3 regions of the Ruegeria sp. AM2 genome follow, and region 3 is predicted to be linked to each of the others. Evidence: riboswitches for the same ligand, from Rfam matches in the RefSeq annotation. Region 3 holds a riboswitch; each other region holds the start of a gene.

Region 1 (4,678 bases), on a different contig from region 3:
GCGGTGTCAGCCGAGGTCAGATAGGCACGGTAGAAGGTCACCACAACGCGTTTTGTGTCACCGGAGAACGCCTGCTCTGCCGGGATCACCCCAAGATCAGGACACCATGCGCCGGTGTCGGGCAGGGACTTTGCGCCCATCACCGGACCTGCATAAAGCCCCGCTGCCAGTGCCATCTGTGCCAAAGCTGCTTGTGCCGCGACTTCGCCGCCGGTGTCGCAGAGATGTGCCAGCCGTCGCAAGGTTGAGACGGGAAGGGTCGAATATGCGTCCAGCCGCGTATCCTCGCGCCCGTCGGCGGGCAGCACGGCCACAGCAATCCCCTTGGCTTGCGCCAGCGACAGAACCTGCTGCAGGCCGTACGCCCAGTAGGGCACCCCGCCGATCAGACGGATCAGGATGCCCTTTGCGCCCTCCAGCGTCTGTTCCACATAGGTGTCAACGGACAGAGGGTGTTTCAGCGCCGTCAGATTGGCCAACCGCAGGGTCGGCATCCGACCGTCCGGCCCGCCACCGCGATGCCAGCCTGCCGCGAAAGCGCCAAGGTCGCTGTCGGAGAAAGACAACACCACCAGATCCGCTGGACTCTGGCCCAGATCTGTTGGGGTCTCGGTTTCCTCTAACCCGTGGCTTTCGCGGAAGACGACGTGCATGGTTTACCCTGCGCTTACTCGGCGGCTTCGGTGATGCCCGCGAGGATTTCGCGGATTTCAGCCTCTTTGATGTCGTCATGTTCAGCAATGACGACCAGACGCGAGCGGCGCGCCTCATCGGGCTGCCATGGACGGTCATATTGATGACGCACGCGTGCGCCGACGGCCTGAACCAGCAGACGCATCGGTTTGCCTTGAACGGCGGCATAGCCTTTGACTCGCAGGATGTTCAGTTCCTTGGCCAGACGTTCGATATTCGCCACGAGCGCGGCAGGATCGGTCTGTTCGGGCAGGTCGACGATGATGCTTTCGAAATCGTCATGCTCGTGGTCATCGTGACCGTCATGGTGGCTGGGGCGAGCGTCCATGTCATCTTCGGCTGCCGCCTCAAGACCCAACACGACGCGTACGTCCACCACGCCTTCGGCGACTTCGACGACGGGCAGTGGACGGGGTGCTTCGGCTGCGATGATTTCCTTGGCCCTGGAGACGCCTTCAGGACCCGCCAGATCGGGCTTGGTCAGCAGGATGATATCGGCGCAGGAGATCTGATCCTCGAATACCTCGGACAGGGGCGTTTCGTGGTCGATGGAATCGTCCGCCAAGCGCTGGGCATCCACCGCCTCGACATTCGGGGCGAAGCGACCGGCCGCCACCGCCTCGGCATCGGCCAGAGCGATTACGCCGTCGACGGTGATCTTGGACCGGATATCCGGCCAGTCGAATGCCTTCAGCAGCGGTTTGGGCAGCGCCAGACCAGAGGTTTCAATCAGGATGTGATCCGGTCGCGGTTCCAACGCCATCAAGGCTTCAATCGTGGGGATGAAATCATCGGCCACGGTGCAGCAAATGCAGCCGTTCGCCAGTTCCATGATGTTTTCTGCCGGGCAATCCGGAATGGCGCAGGATTTCAGGATGTCGCCATCGACGCCGACATCTCCGAACTCATTCACCACAACGGCCAGACGCTTGCCCTGCGGGTTCTGCATCAGGTGGCGCACCAGCGTGGTCTTGCCCGAGCCCAGAAAGCCGGTGATCACGGTTACGGGGAGTTTTTCGAGATTGCTCATTTCAGGGCTCCAATCGGGGGAATGCGGGCTGCGCAGTTTTTGCGGAAATGTTCGGGGCGCTCGCGCCATTTGACCAATCCATCCTCGGTCGCAAGATACTTTGCTGCGCCTTCGACAATGGTCTCGATGTGGTCTGTTTCGTTGAGATGTTCATAGACGAAGGTCCAGCGATCAGGTCCCCCGCGCAGCACGATCGAGCAGCCTTCGTCGCAATTCGACAGGCATTCGACGGCTTTCAGCGTTATACCTTCGGGCAGATCAGCTTGCTCCAGCGCTTTGTGTAGCAAAGCTCCGGGCCGCTGGGCGTCATCCTCGACGGGAAGGCCGCGACGGCAGGTGGTGCATACCAACAATTCGACCGGTGCGGTCTCGGTCATGTCTCTCATCCCCCCAAATCCTTTTTGTGGGGGACGGGGTTTCATGCGGGTCGCCTTTGACCCGACGCCGGAACACCCCGTCCGGTTGCATACTCGGGTGCTGGCAGGTCTCCCGGCTTGCGGATGTCAGAGGTTGAACTCTGCCGGATGTCCCGCCTTCCCGGCCTGCTGGCCAGTGGCTTGGGCACCCTCTCCGGTCACGGTCGCGGGGGCGGCTGCGTTTGACGGAAGATCCGCTGACGCATTCCCTTTTCATCCTCTCACGAGGACACCAACGCAAGGGACATGCGGTACGGGCAGGGGGGTTGTCAAGCGAGTCTCATTCAATCCACGAAAAGGGGATGAAAAGCGACCAACCAGCGTCGCAGGGCGGCATGACCGAAGAGATGCGCCGTGCTGGCATGGTGGAAAGACAAGGTTAGGGAGGCCAGGGGTATGAAGGTCGGGTTTATTGGGCTTGGAAACGTCGGGGGCAAGCTGTCGGGTTCGTTACTACGGAACGGGATCGATTTAACAGTTCATGATCTTAATCCTGATCTGGTGGCGGAGTTCGTCGGCAAAGGTGCAAAGGCAGCCACAGACCCAGCGCAAATGATGCGCGATTGCGATGCCGTGATCACCTGCCTGCCATCCCCTGCGGCTTCGGATGCCGTCATGCAGGACATGCTGCCCGAGGTTGGCGCGGGAAAAATCTGGATGGAGATGTCGACCACGGATGAGGTTGAGGTCAAACGCCTCGGCGCGCTGGTCATCGAACAAGGCGGGGCTGCGGTTGATTGCCCTGTCTCGGGTGGTTGCCATCGGGCGGCAACCGGGAATATTTCGATCTTCGCTGGCTGCGATCGCGAGACGTTTGAACGCATTCTACCTTTTCTCACCACGATGGGTCGTAGGGTTCTGCACACCGGTGAATTGGGATCCGCGTCGGTACTGAAAGTGCTGACCAACTATCTGGCCACAGCAAACTTGATCACCTGTGCCGAGGCTTTGGTCACAGCAAAGGCCGCTGGGATGGACTTGGGGACCACCTATGAGGCCATAAAAATCTCATCGGGCACATCTTTTGTGCACGAAACCGAAAGTCAGGTCATCCTGAATGGATCGCGCGATATTTCGTTCACCATGGATCTGGTGAAAAAGGACATCGGCCTGTTTCAAGATGTGGCTGACCGCGCTGGTGTGCCGTTGGAGATTAACCCTTTGATGATCGAAATCATCGAAGATGGCATCGCCCGGTACGGCGAACGCGAGCTGTCTCCGAACATCATCAGGCGGCTTGAGGATGCGACCGGGTTGGACATTCGCGCGCCCGGATTTCCGCCGGAAATGACCGATGAGGAGCCTGAAGAACCGGGGTATGAGGTGGTTCCAAAGAACCGCTGAAGCGTTTGAAATCTAAGTTGTTTCGCATTCGTTTACCCGCTTGGGTCAATATGTTATTTGAACCATGCGCAACGCTCTGACTGTACCCGTCAGGCACGTTGCTATTGAAGGTCACGAGCGGTCGATATGCAGAGAAAAGTGATATTTGCCTATCGCATCGGGCAAAAGAACATGGGCGGCAAGGCGATGCGTGTCGACCAGCTGGCCGCCATGGCCCGGGATCATTTGTCCGACAGGTATTCCTTTCAGATCGCATTAGCCCCCAAAAGCACGCGACCAAACAAATGTCGGCAGTTCATCGAAACATGTCGGGACGCGATTGTCGTTTTTCACAAAAGCGCCGCTGCCAACTTGGGGCCCGAGTTTCGCGCTGCCTTAAGAAAGTCCGCAGCGGGGGTTTGCCTGGACCATCTGGATATCGTTGCCGGGCCGTTCGAGCCCGGCTTTGTCGATATTCATCTGGCTGCCTCCCACGAAAGTGAGCGGTTCCTGTTTCAGGGCCTTCCCGCTTTGAATCCGGCGCCGGGCACCATCGTGCGTCACTTGCGCCACCATGCAGATCCCAGATTGGTCCCTGCCACGACACAGTTCGATCAATTCAAGCTCGGCTATTTCGGTTTGCCGGACAATGTGGTTCTGCCGCCCGAGCTTATCGATGGGGCGGTCGTTCCAGAGTATACCGGGCTTGGGGATGTCAGCGCCTTTATCGGGCGTCTGCATGAGGCAAACTTCCATATCTGCACGCGGGACCCGAGCCCAGCTTTGACCAGGGGTATCCTGTCCTCAAAGCCATTTACCAAGGGTTTCAATGCGGCCGTAGTTGGTGCGAATGTTCTGGTGAACCGCCAAGTTCACGATGCAGAATTCTATCTGGGCGAAGACTATCCGTATTTTATCGACAACACGGACACGGCGTCGATACTGAATGGCATTACCCGTGCGGCAAATGGCTTTGGTGGTGCCGATTGGCGCCTTGCCCAGACGCGAATGAAGGACACGGCCGCTCAGGTCACAGCGAAAGAGGTAACGTCGGAATTGGACAAAATCCTGAGGCTATTTTAAACACAAGCGAAACAATCCTCTGACGGAACAGGCAAGAGAGCAGCGAATGACGGATGAGACCTTTCTCATCGTGACTACGATGAAGAACGAAGGGCCTTTTATGATCGATTGGGTGGCTTACAACCGCGCAATC
Region 2 (4,678 bases), on a different contig from region 3:
GTCAAGGTGACCTCGGACGCCAAAGATATTGCCGCGACCTGTCAAACCTATCTGGACAGCCCCAAGGGCTGGATTGAAGACGCCCGACCCTGCGGGCGGCTTCGAATGTGTTTGCGCGCGCGCATACCGGCGCTTTAGTCGACCTGTACGGTGACCATGGCGCTGACCGGCTCGTTATCGACCATCAGCGGACTGTGGCTGTTTGAGTTGAGCGAAACGGATACCTCGACCTCGCCTTTCGGCAGGTCTCCGATGTGCATCCAGTTGCCGTATAGCCGGGCCAGTTTCGTTCCGTTGACATAGACATGCGCGTGACCCTCTCCGGGGACACCGGCGGTCGAGGCATTCTCGGGCGAAAACCGGAAGTTCTGAGGCATGACATGCAGGTTCCATCCGGACATTGGGTCCGGCTGCAGCGCGATTTCAATTCCGGGTGCATTCGGGCCCGCAGGCAGGTTGATTGCCGTCGCGTGGTCGTGCGCCATCGCCTCGGCATGTGAAGCGCCATGATGCGATGGATCTCCGTGGTCGTGGCCGTCAAAAGTGATGCCATTCCCTGCGGCGAGAACAAACCCTGCGCCACCACCAAAGACCAGGCCGATGGCAAAAAGGGCAAGTGAACGTGACATATCTAGTTCCTTGAAGACAAAAACGAAACGCGCCGGGAGGAACCCGGCGCGCCCGCTTGAGAAGCTATCAGGCCGTTGCTTCGGAGCGTTGGCCTTCGTGCTGCCAGAAATACCCGGCAAAAGCGCCCACCAGCACCCAGGCCGCCAGGCCAATGCCAAAGGCGCGCGCGGCAAACAGTGCGCCGATCTCGGTCGGGACCGGGCCTGTGAATACGTCCGGTTCGGGCGCGCCGATCAGATGCGGGGCCAGCAGCAGGGCAGCAGCGATCACATAGCTGATCAGGTTGCCACCGAACGCGATGAGCCAAAGGGCGACAACAGCAGCTGCGACCGTTGCGAACCACCAGACCTGCCGCGCATAGACGTCAGCCGCTGCAACGCCGGGCACTTCGGGTGCCAGCGTGAAGCCTGGAGCCAAATGAAAGGCGATGAAACCTGCCAAGCCCCACAGAACACCGGTCCGACCGTCGATCTTGTGTCCCTGACCTTCGGCTACGGACATCAGCGCAACCATTACCAGCGCGTAACCGGTGTAAGTCAGCATTGTGAAGATCACGCTCAGCGCGTCACGGGTCAGTTCCGAGAACATACCGGGCAGTTCGGGATGAGCCGTCACGGCCTCGGCCCCGAAATGCACCAGTTCACCCGATTCATACAATTCGGCGTGCAGCAATACAGGTTGCACAAAGACCAACTGCAGCAGGGCGGCAATCAACCCGGCTGCAGCACCAGCGAACAACGCGCTGGTCAGAATGCGACTGAACATGGTCTTAGTGGCAGGGGAAGCCGGTTGCGTGGCGTACGTCATGCGCCGCGTCGTGCAGCGCCGCAGCCTGAACGTGGCCGGTCAGCGTGATGACGCCAAAGCCAAGAATCACAGCAAACATGACCGGAAGGAAACCAGTGCGCGAAGCCGTCTGTGTTTGTGTTGCCATCTTATTTCTCCTTTGCCGCCGCACCCGACGGCCGGTGTTTCATTTTGCGCCTGGCAGGTCTCCTGGCTTGCGGGTCGGTGCCTCTGTTCGCCTTCCCCCTGAGAACAGGAGTGGCTGGTTGAACAGGGCTCTCCGCTTACAGTCGCGGGGGCGGCTTGGGATTTGACCACCGGGGTGGTCGCACCAAATTCCCTCTTAGCATCCGGATGGCTCCGGCGGGACCAGACAACTTCATTTAGCCGCTAAGGCCAGGCGGGCGCAATCTCCATTTGCGACCTTTTACGTCAGATCACGCTTTTTCAGCAAATAGACATCCATGATCCACCCATGGTCGGCGCGGGCATTGGCACGGGTTTTCACAATCTGCTCGGCCACCTCTGACAGGGGGCCGCTGACAAGAATTTCCTCCTTCATGCCCACATAGGCCCCCCACCAGATGTCGTAGTGTTCCGTCTCGAGGGTTTGAAACGAGCATTCCCCATCGAGCATGACCGCCACTTTTGAGGCATTTTTGGGCCAGCCTTCATCCCGAATGCGGCGTCCGGTGGTGACGACATAGGGCGCGCCCAGATCGTTGATTGGAATTGCATGGGCCGCCGTCAGGGCCTGAAGCGCCGTAATGCCCGGAATCACCCGCGTTTTCGGTTGTGGGTCAAGCCGAGATGCTATTCGCAACGAGCTGTCATAGAGCGATGGATCACCCCAGATCAACAGCGCCACTTGGCGCGCTTCGGGGTGCGCGCTGATCGCGTCTTGCCACCGCAGCGCAATTGCGTCGTGCCATTCGTCGACGCCACTGAGGTAGCCGTCATCAGAACGGCGCTTGGGGATATCGAAATAGGCGATTTCGGGCGATACATCGGTAACTTGTGCGATGATTTCTTCGCGCAGGCCTGCCAGATCAGCTTTGTTCTCACCTTTGCGGGGAATCAGAATTAAATCTGCCGTGCGTATGGCCTTTGCGCCCTGAAACGTCACATGGTCAGGACTGCCGGTGCCAATGCCGATCAGCGTCAGGTCAAACATCATCGAATTCTGCCAGCGGGCCATAGAGGATCAGCGCAGGGGCGGTTCCGAGCTCTCCGAGCAGTTGTTCGGACAACGCGCCAATCGTAGAGCGGTTCAGCTTTTGATCGGGCGTGGAAACAGATTCTGCCATTAGCGCCGGAGTATCCAACGGCAGGCCATGCGTGTGCAACGTTTTTACCAACAGGGGAAATGTCCGCTTGCCCATGAAAACAACCGTTGTTGCATCCGGGTCGGCCAGTGCGGGCAAGTTCAGATCCTCGGGCAGTTTGCCGCTGACGTCGTGTCCAGTGACAAATTGCACCCGCCTCGCGGTCAGCCTTCGGGTCAGTGGAATGCCGGCCGCTGCCGCTGCCGCCACTGCCGAAGGGATGCCGGGGATGATTTCATAGTCGATCCCTGCTTCGCGCAAGGCCACCAGTTCTTCCTCAAGCCGTCCGAACATGCCACCATCGCCGGATTTCAACCGAACAACCCGTTGACCAGTCTGCGCATATTCCACCAGCAACCGGCTAACATGATCCTGCTTGGGCGAGGGACGTCCGGCACGTTTGCCTACGCCCACCAGATCGGCATCTTTGCGCGCATGGCCCAGAATTGGACCGCTACTGAGATCATCAAACAGCACAGCGTCGGCCTTTTGCAGCCGGTCTACTGCCTTGAGCGTCAGCAAATCCGGGTCGCCGGGGCCGGAGCCGACAAACGAAACATAGCCGCTCATACCGACGCCTCTGCAATCAAGTGGAAGAATGTTCCTGTCACGTTGCCACGGACCGATCCGGTCTGCGGTCCTTCCGCCCCTTCTGCATCAAATACGCGCGCCAGCGGCGCGTCGGGTTGTTCCAGAATCGAGGAGTAGTGAAATTCATGCCCGCGCAACGCCGCACCAGACGCAAATCCGGGCATCGGGGCCAGCAATTCCGCACGGCGGTACCCAAGGTTGAACTTGCGTTTTTCGTACGAGGTGACCAGCCCCAAAACCCCCGCCATTTCATGCCGTACACCGGATTTATCGATCAAGGCCTGCCCCAAGGCCATGTAGCCGCCGCATTCGCCGTGAACAGGTTTGGATTCGGCATGTTTGCGCAGCCCATTTTGGAACGTCTGTGCAGCGGCAAGGGTTCCTGCATGCAATTCAGGATAGCCGCCCGGCAGCCAGACCAGATCAGCATCCCTCGCAGGGGCCTCATCAGCCAGCGGCGAAAACGGCAAGACCTCCGCCCCGGCGGCCCGCCATCCTTCCAGCAAATGCGGATAGGTAAATGAAAACGCCGCGTCCCGAGCCAGGGCAATCCGCTGCGCCGGAGGTCGCGGCGGCGTGGCGGACGATGGCCCCTTCGGGCCTGAGGACGCCGCCCGTTTGATTGCCTCCAGATCGACATGTTCGCGCAGAAACGCGGCATAGCCAACAATGGCGCTTTCCAGATCGGGATGTTCAACGGCTTGAATCAGACCCAGATGCCGTTCTGGCAAAGTCAAATCACCCCGGCGCGGCAAAACACCCAGAACGGGCAAACCCGCACGTTCCATCCCGAGGCGCGTCAGTCGCTCGTGCCGAGGACTGGCACAACGGTTCAAGATCACCCCGGCAAAGGGCAGGTCGGGGTTATACATCTTGAACCCCAAAGCCGTGGCTGCTGCCGATTGCGCCTGACCGCCGACATCCAGCACCAACACCACCGGCCAGCCCATCCGCAGAGCCGTTTCAGCGCTGGAGCCGTGGCCGATCTCGCCCGGTTTGGCCACCCCGTCGAACAAACCCATCGAGCCTTCGGCGACCACGATATCTGCACCGCCCGCCTGCGCGGAAATCGCATTCAGCAATGGTTCCCCCATCGCCCAACTGTCCAGATTGAACGAAGCGCGCCCTGCCGCTGCACGATGAAAAGCCGGGTCGATGTAATCCGGTCCGCTTTTGAATGGCTGCACGGCCAACCCGTCCTCTGCCAAAGCGCGCAGCAGGCCCAACATGACTGTGGTCTTGCCCGTCCCCGACGACGGGGCGGAAATCAGTACGCCCGGAGGATTGGTCATCGCGTCATTCATCCTCGGGACTCCAGCTTGACCACGGGCTGTCCGCGCTCTGCG
Region 3 (4,678 bases):
AGTTGGTCTGCGATATAGTGGGCGGTTGTCTGGCCGTCGACGGTGGCGTTCAGGGCCAGGATCACTTCGGTGATGCTTTCTGCGACCACCCGGTCCTTGAGGCGCGGAATGCGCAGTTCGTCCGGGCCGATGCCGTCCAGCGCCGAGAGCGTACCGCCCAGAACGTGATAGCGGCCTTTGAACACGCCTGCGCGCTCCATCGCCCAGAGGTCGGCCACGTCTTCGACGACGCACAACTCTCCGGTCGCGCGGGCCTCGGCATCGCAGATGTCACAGATGTCGGTGGTGCCGACGTTGCCGCAATTCAGGCATTCTCGGGCGGTGATGGCGACCTGCTGCATGGCGTCCGACAGAGGCGTCAGCAGCAAGGCGCGTTTACGGATCAGGTGTAATACCGCGCGGCGGGCCGAGCGGGGGCCAAGGCCGGGCAGTTTGGCCATCAGGTCGATCAGGTTGTCGATGTCGCTGTTCGAACTCACGGCCTGTCCTGTTTGGTGCCCGAGGGAGCCTCCGGCGGGAGTATTTTTCAAAAAGATGAAGATTAGAACGGAAGTTTGATATCCGCCGGAAGACCCATGCTTTCGGTCAGTTTGGCCATTTCCGTCTGCGCTCGTTCCGCTGCTTTAGTTTGGGCGTCTTTGATGGCGGCGAGGATCAGGTCTTCGACAACTTCCTTGTCGTCGCCGTTGAAGATCGACGGGTCGATGTCCAGGCCCTTCAGTTCGCCTTTTGCCGTCGCGGTGGCTTTGACAAGACCGGCACCGGATTCGCCGACAACCATCAGATTGTTCAGACCTTCCTGCATTTCGGTCATCTTGGTCTGCAAATCCTGTGCGGATTTCATCATTTTGGCCATGTCGCCCAGACCGCCTAAACCCTTGAGCATTGGTATTCTCCTGCAATTCAGTTTGACGCCTAAATACGGGGGGTGCCGGTTCTGTACAAGAGGCGAGCTGCTCCTGCCGATGGTCGTGTTCCTTGTTGGGGGTTCAATCCTCCTCGAACGGGTCCCATTCTTCCTCGACCTCGGGCAGGGCTTCGGTTTCGACCTGCGCCGCGCGTTGTTCGGGGGTTTCGATCTTGGTGATCTTTGCCTTTGGGAATTGCGCAAGAACGGCCTGAACCAGCGGATGTTCGGCGGCTTCGTTCTTCAAGGCAAGCGCTGCGGCATCTTTGACCTCGGCAATCGTCGGCGCATCGCCTTCGGACACAATGGATACGGCCCAGCGGTTTCCCGTCCAGCGTTGCAGAGATGAGCCCAACCGGGCGGCCAAATCCTGAGGCGCGTGACTCGAAGGGGTGAACTCAATCCGGCCGGGTTGGTACGAGACCAACCGAACGCCACTTTCCACCTCCACCAACAGCTTAACGTCGCGATTGGCGCGGATCAGTTCGATGACGTGTTCGAATGTCGGATAGCGCGCGAGCGCGGCTTGGGTCTCCTGCGCCAGCGCGGCCGTTGGGGCACCGGCGGTGCCTCGGGGGGCCGCGCTGTAGGCCGGTTGCGGCGCGGCTGCGGTCGCGGGTGCCGCGCTGTGGACCGGCAGACCTCCTCCCGGCCCGCCGTTCGGCGGCGGAGGCGGGGCATCCTGCAACCGTTTGACCAGTTCTTCCGGGCTGGGCAGATCGGCCACATGGGTCAGGCGGATCACCGCCATTTCAGCGGCCATCATCGCGTTTGGCGCAGCCGAGACCTCTTCAAGCGCTTTCAACAGCATCTGCCACATGCGGGTCAGAACACGCATCGGAAGGGCTTCGGCCATCTGCTGACCGCGCGCCCGTTCGTCGGGGGAGACTGTGGGGTCTTCTGCGGCGTCGGGCGTGATTTTGACGACAGACACCCAATGGGTGATTTCAGCCAGATCGCGCAGGACAGACAGAGGGTCGGCCCCTTCGGCATATTGGGCGCTCAACTCAGTGAGAGCTCCTGCCGCGTCGCCACGCAGGATCATATCGATCAGGTCAAGAACCCTGCCCCGGTCGGCCAGGCCCAGCATGGCGCGCACTTGATCGGCACTGGTTTCTCCGGCACCGTGGCTGATCGCCTGATCCAGCAGCGAGGTCGCGTCCCGCGCCGAGCCTTCGGCGGCGCGCGTGATCAGTGCCAGCGCATCTTCGGCAATCTCCGCCCCTTCGGCGCCTGCGATCTTGCGCAACAGACCAATCATGTCTTCGGGCTCGATCCGCCGCAGGTCGAAACGCTGGCAGCGCGACAGGACTGTCACCGGAACCTTGCGAATCTCGGTGGTGGCGAAGATGAACTTCACATGTTCGGGCGGTTCCTCAAGCGTTTTGAGCAGCGCGTTAAAGGCGCTGGTCGAGAGCATGTGGACCTCGTCGATGATGTAGATCTTGTAGCGGGCTGAGGCGGCGCGATAGCGGACGCTATCGATGATCTCGCGGATATCGTTGACACCGGTTCGGCTGGCGGCGTCCATCTCCATCACGTCAACATGACGGCCTTCCATGATGGCGACGCAATGTTCGCATTGGCCGCAGGGCTCGGTGGTTGGCTTGCCTTCGCCATCGGGGCCGATGCAGTTCATGCCTTTGGCGATGATCCGGGCCGTGGTGGTTTTACCGGTGCCACGGATGCCGGTCATGATGAAAGCTTGCGCGATCCGGTCCGCCTCGAACGCGTTTTTCAGGGTGCGTACCATCGCGTCCTGACCGACCAGATCGGCAAAGGTTTCCGGGCGGTATTTGCGGGCAAGCACCTGATAGGCGGGACTGGATGAGTCGGTCATGTCTGCTCTGATGGATTCGTATCAGATTCGCAGCGTAGTGACCGCCGTCGTCCACGTCCACCGGGCGCGCATAGGATTTTGCTTTGGATTGTGAACTGTCGAGGCTAAAATCTGCGAATGCATTTCAGATACTGATTTTTAGTTATGTGTTTCGGGGGTGTTTCATGACTCAGCTTGTGATCTACGCTGTTCAGGTTGGCGGAGGCACTCTTGCTTTGACCTCGATGCCGGGACGTGGCGGGGATTACGCGGGCGATCTGGACTTAATTGCTGACTGGAAGCCGGGGCTTGTCATCTCGATGACCACCGAGGTCGAAATGCTGCAGGATGGGGCACCGGATTTCGGAAGCGACATTCAGGGTCGCGCCAGCCGTTGGGCGCATTTGCCGATCGAAGACTTTGGTGCCCCTTCAGCCGAAATCGACGAGCTTTGGCCCGAGATCAGTGCGGCCGTTCGCCATTCCCTGTCTGGTGGAGGTCGGGTTCTGGTGCATTGTCGCGGCGGGTGCGGGCGATCGGGCATGGTCGTGCTGAGGGTCATGGTCGAATGCGGTGAGCAACCGGACGCGGCACTGGCGCGACTGCGCAAATTGCGGCCATGCGCCGTCGAGACCGATGCCCAAATGGCATGGGCGGTCTCAACGGCCCGGGTTCCTATTCAGCCTTAACGTCAGGCGTGTGCCGGTTCTTGTGCGACCAGCGCTTTTTCCTGCTCAAGCAAGAGGACCTCGATCATCGCGCATGGCGGTGTGAGGCCCTTTGACGGGCGTGCAGTGCGTTCAGTTCCGAACATCATGTCGGCGAAGATATCCAGCGCGTCGATCTCCGCCTCAGCGTCGGTTCCGCAGAACACGCGCACCTGATCCAAATTTGCTCGGAAGCGCGCGATGCAGCCATCCGAGCAATGGGTCAGTTCAGCACTGCCGTCCAACTGAAACGCGTCATCGGTCACAGGCTTTGTCATAGCCATTCCCTGCGCCAGACCGCGGGCCATGCGGGCTAGTGCGGGGCAGGGTTGGCCTGTTCGTTGACACAGCGTTGCCGCGTAAGTGTGGGTTTTGGTCTTCCAGATCATAATGCGCCCTCCGCGCGACGGACAAAAGGCGAAAGACCGGTGTGACAGCAAGCTGACGACCTGCCCGGACACCCCGCCCGAGTTTCGGTTTTGGTTCGGATGGCAGGTCTCCTGACTTGCGGTTCAGTGCTTTGCCGACCTTCCCAACCCTACGGTCAGTGGCATTCCGGCATCGCTCTCCGCTTACAGTTGCGGGGGCAGTCGCGGCCTTGGTCCGTTTCCAGCATTGCCGGGCAGGACCGCACCGTGTTCCCTTTTCATTTCGACCTCAAACTGAGGTGCGAAAACCATCGAGTTATGGCTAGCGGCGGCACGGCATTCGAGTCAAGCGGATTGAAACACAGGACCCGAGAAAGGGGGTGTTCAGCCGAATCATGTGTTGGTTACGTTGGGTCTGCCTTGACTCACGGCGGTCGCGCATTGCGGAATAGTTGGTGAACTGATCAGTTCAGATGAGCCAGGAGGCTAGAATGTTGGACGACCAGCAAGCCGTTTTGACCCAAGACCTGCAGTTTCCATCCGGTACGGGGATGTTGTCGGGTCGGCTTTATCTGCCGATCACAGAACCGCAAACCGTCGTAGTCTTGAACAGCGCAACCGGGGTTCCGCGGGATTATTACCAGCATTTTGCCCACTGGTTGGCAGCGGAAAGAGGCATGGCCTGCCTGACCTATGATTACCGGGATTTCGGCCACTCTCTGACCGGTCGGTTAAAGGATTCACAGGTGACCATGGCCGACTGGGCGCTGGTGGATATGCCAGCCGCGCGGGCTGAGATGCGCCGCCGGTTCCCTAAAGCAGAATTGTGGAATATCGGGCATTCGGTGGGCGGAATGCTGGGTCCTGTTCAGCCGGA

Evidence for each region. Region 3 has a riboswitch for cobalamin ahead of ACR0CR_RS11300 (hypothetical protein). Riboswitches for the same ligand answer to the same signal wherever they lie in the genome.
Region 1: another riboswitch for cobalamin. It lies ahead of ACR0CR_RS07270 (DUF1636 family protein); the one in region 3 lies ahead of ACR0CR_RS11300 (hypothetical protein).
Region 2: another riboswitch for cobalamin. It lies ahead of ACR0CR_RS07200 (CbtB domain-containing protein); the one in region 3 lies ahead of ACR0CR_RS11300 (hypothetical protein).

The regions. Positions count from the first base shown of each region.
Region 1 covers NZ_JBQFXE010000002.1:344,702-349,379, forward strand. Annotated here, with positions in the region: gene cobN (cobaltochelatase subunit CobN) at 1-653, opposite strand, end outside; gene cobW (cobalamin biosynthesis protein CobW) at 668-1,723, opposite strand; gene ACR0CR_RS07270 (DUF1636 family protein) at 1,720-2,100, opposite strand; cobalamin riboswitch at 2,186-2,391, opposite strand; gene ACR0CR_RS07275 (NAD(P)-dependent oxidoreductase) at 2,497-3,483, shown strand; gene ACR0CR_RS07280 (hypothetical protein) at 3,610-4,545, shown strand; gene ACR0CR_RS07285 (glycosyltransferase family 2 protein) at 4,592-4,678, shown strand, end outside.
Region 2 covers NZ_JBQFXE010000002.1:331,136-335,813, forward strand. Annotated here, with positions in the region: gene ACR0CR_RS07185 (DUF1636 family protein) at 1-138, shown strand, start outside; gene ACR0CR_RS07190 (hypothetical protein) at 135-629, opposite strand; gene ACR0CR_RS07195 (CbtA family protein) at 697-1,395, opposite strand; gene ACR0CR_RS07200 (CbtB domain-containing protein) at 1,400-1,564, opposite strand; cobalamin riboswitch at 1,600-1,805, opposite strand; gene cobF (precorrin-6A synthase (deacetylating)) at 1,844-2,590, opposite strand; gene cobA (uroporphyrinogen-III C-methyltransferase) at 2,583-3,311, opposite strand; gene ACR0CR_RS07215 (cobyrinic acid a,c-diamide synthase CobB) at 3,308-4,636, opposite strand; gene cobM (precorrin-4 C(11)-methyltransferase) at 4,629-4,678, opposite strand, start outside.
Region 3 covers NZ_JBQFXE010000004.1:186,121-190,798, forward strand. Annotated here, with positions in the region: gene recR (recombination mediator RecR) at 1-479, opposite strand, end outside; gene ACR0CR_RS11285 (YbaB/EbfC family nucleoid-associated protein) at 542-886, opposite strand; gene ACR0CR_RS11290 (DNA polymerase III subunit gamma/tau) at 990-2,747, opposite strand; gene ACR0CR_RS11295 (protein-tyrosine phosphatase family protein) at 2,912-3,415, shown strand; gene ACR0CR_RS11300 (hypothetical protein) at 3,418-3,822, opposite strand; cobalamin riboswitch at 3,907-4,129, opposite strand; gene ACR0CR_RS11305 (alpha/beta hydrolase family protein) at 4,293-4,678, shown strand, end outside.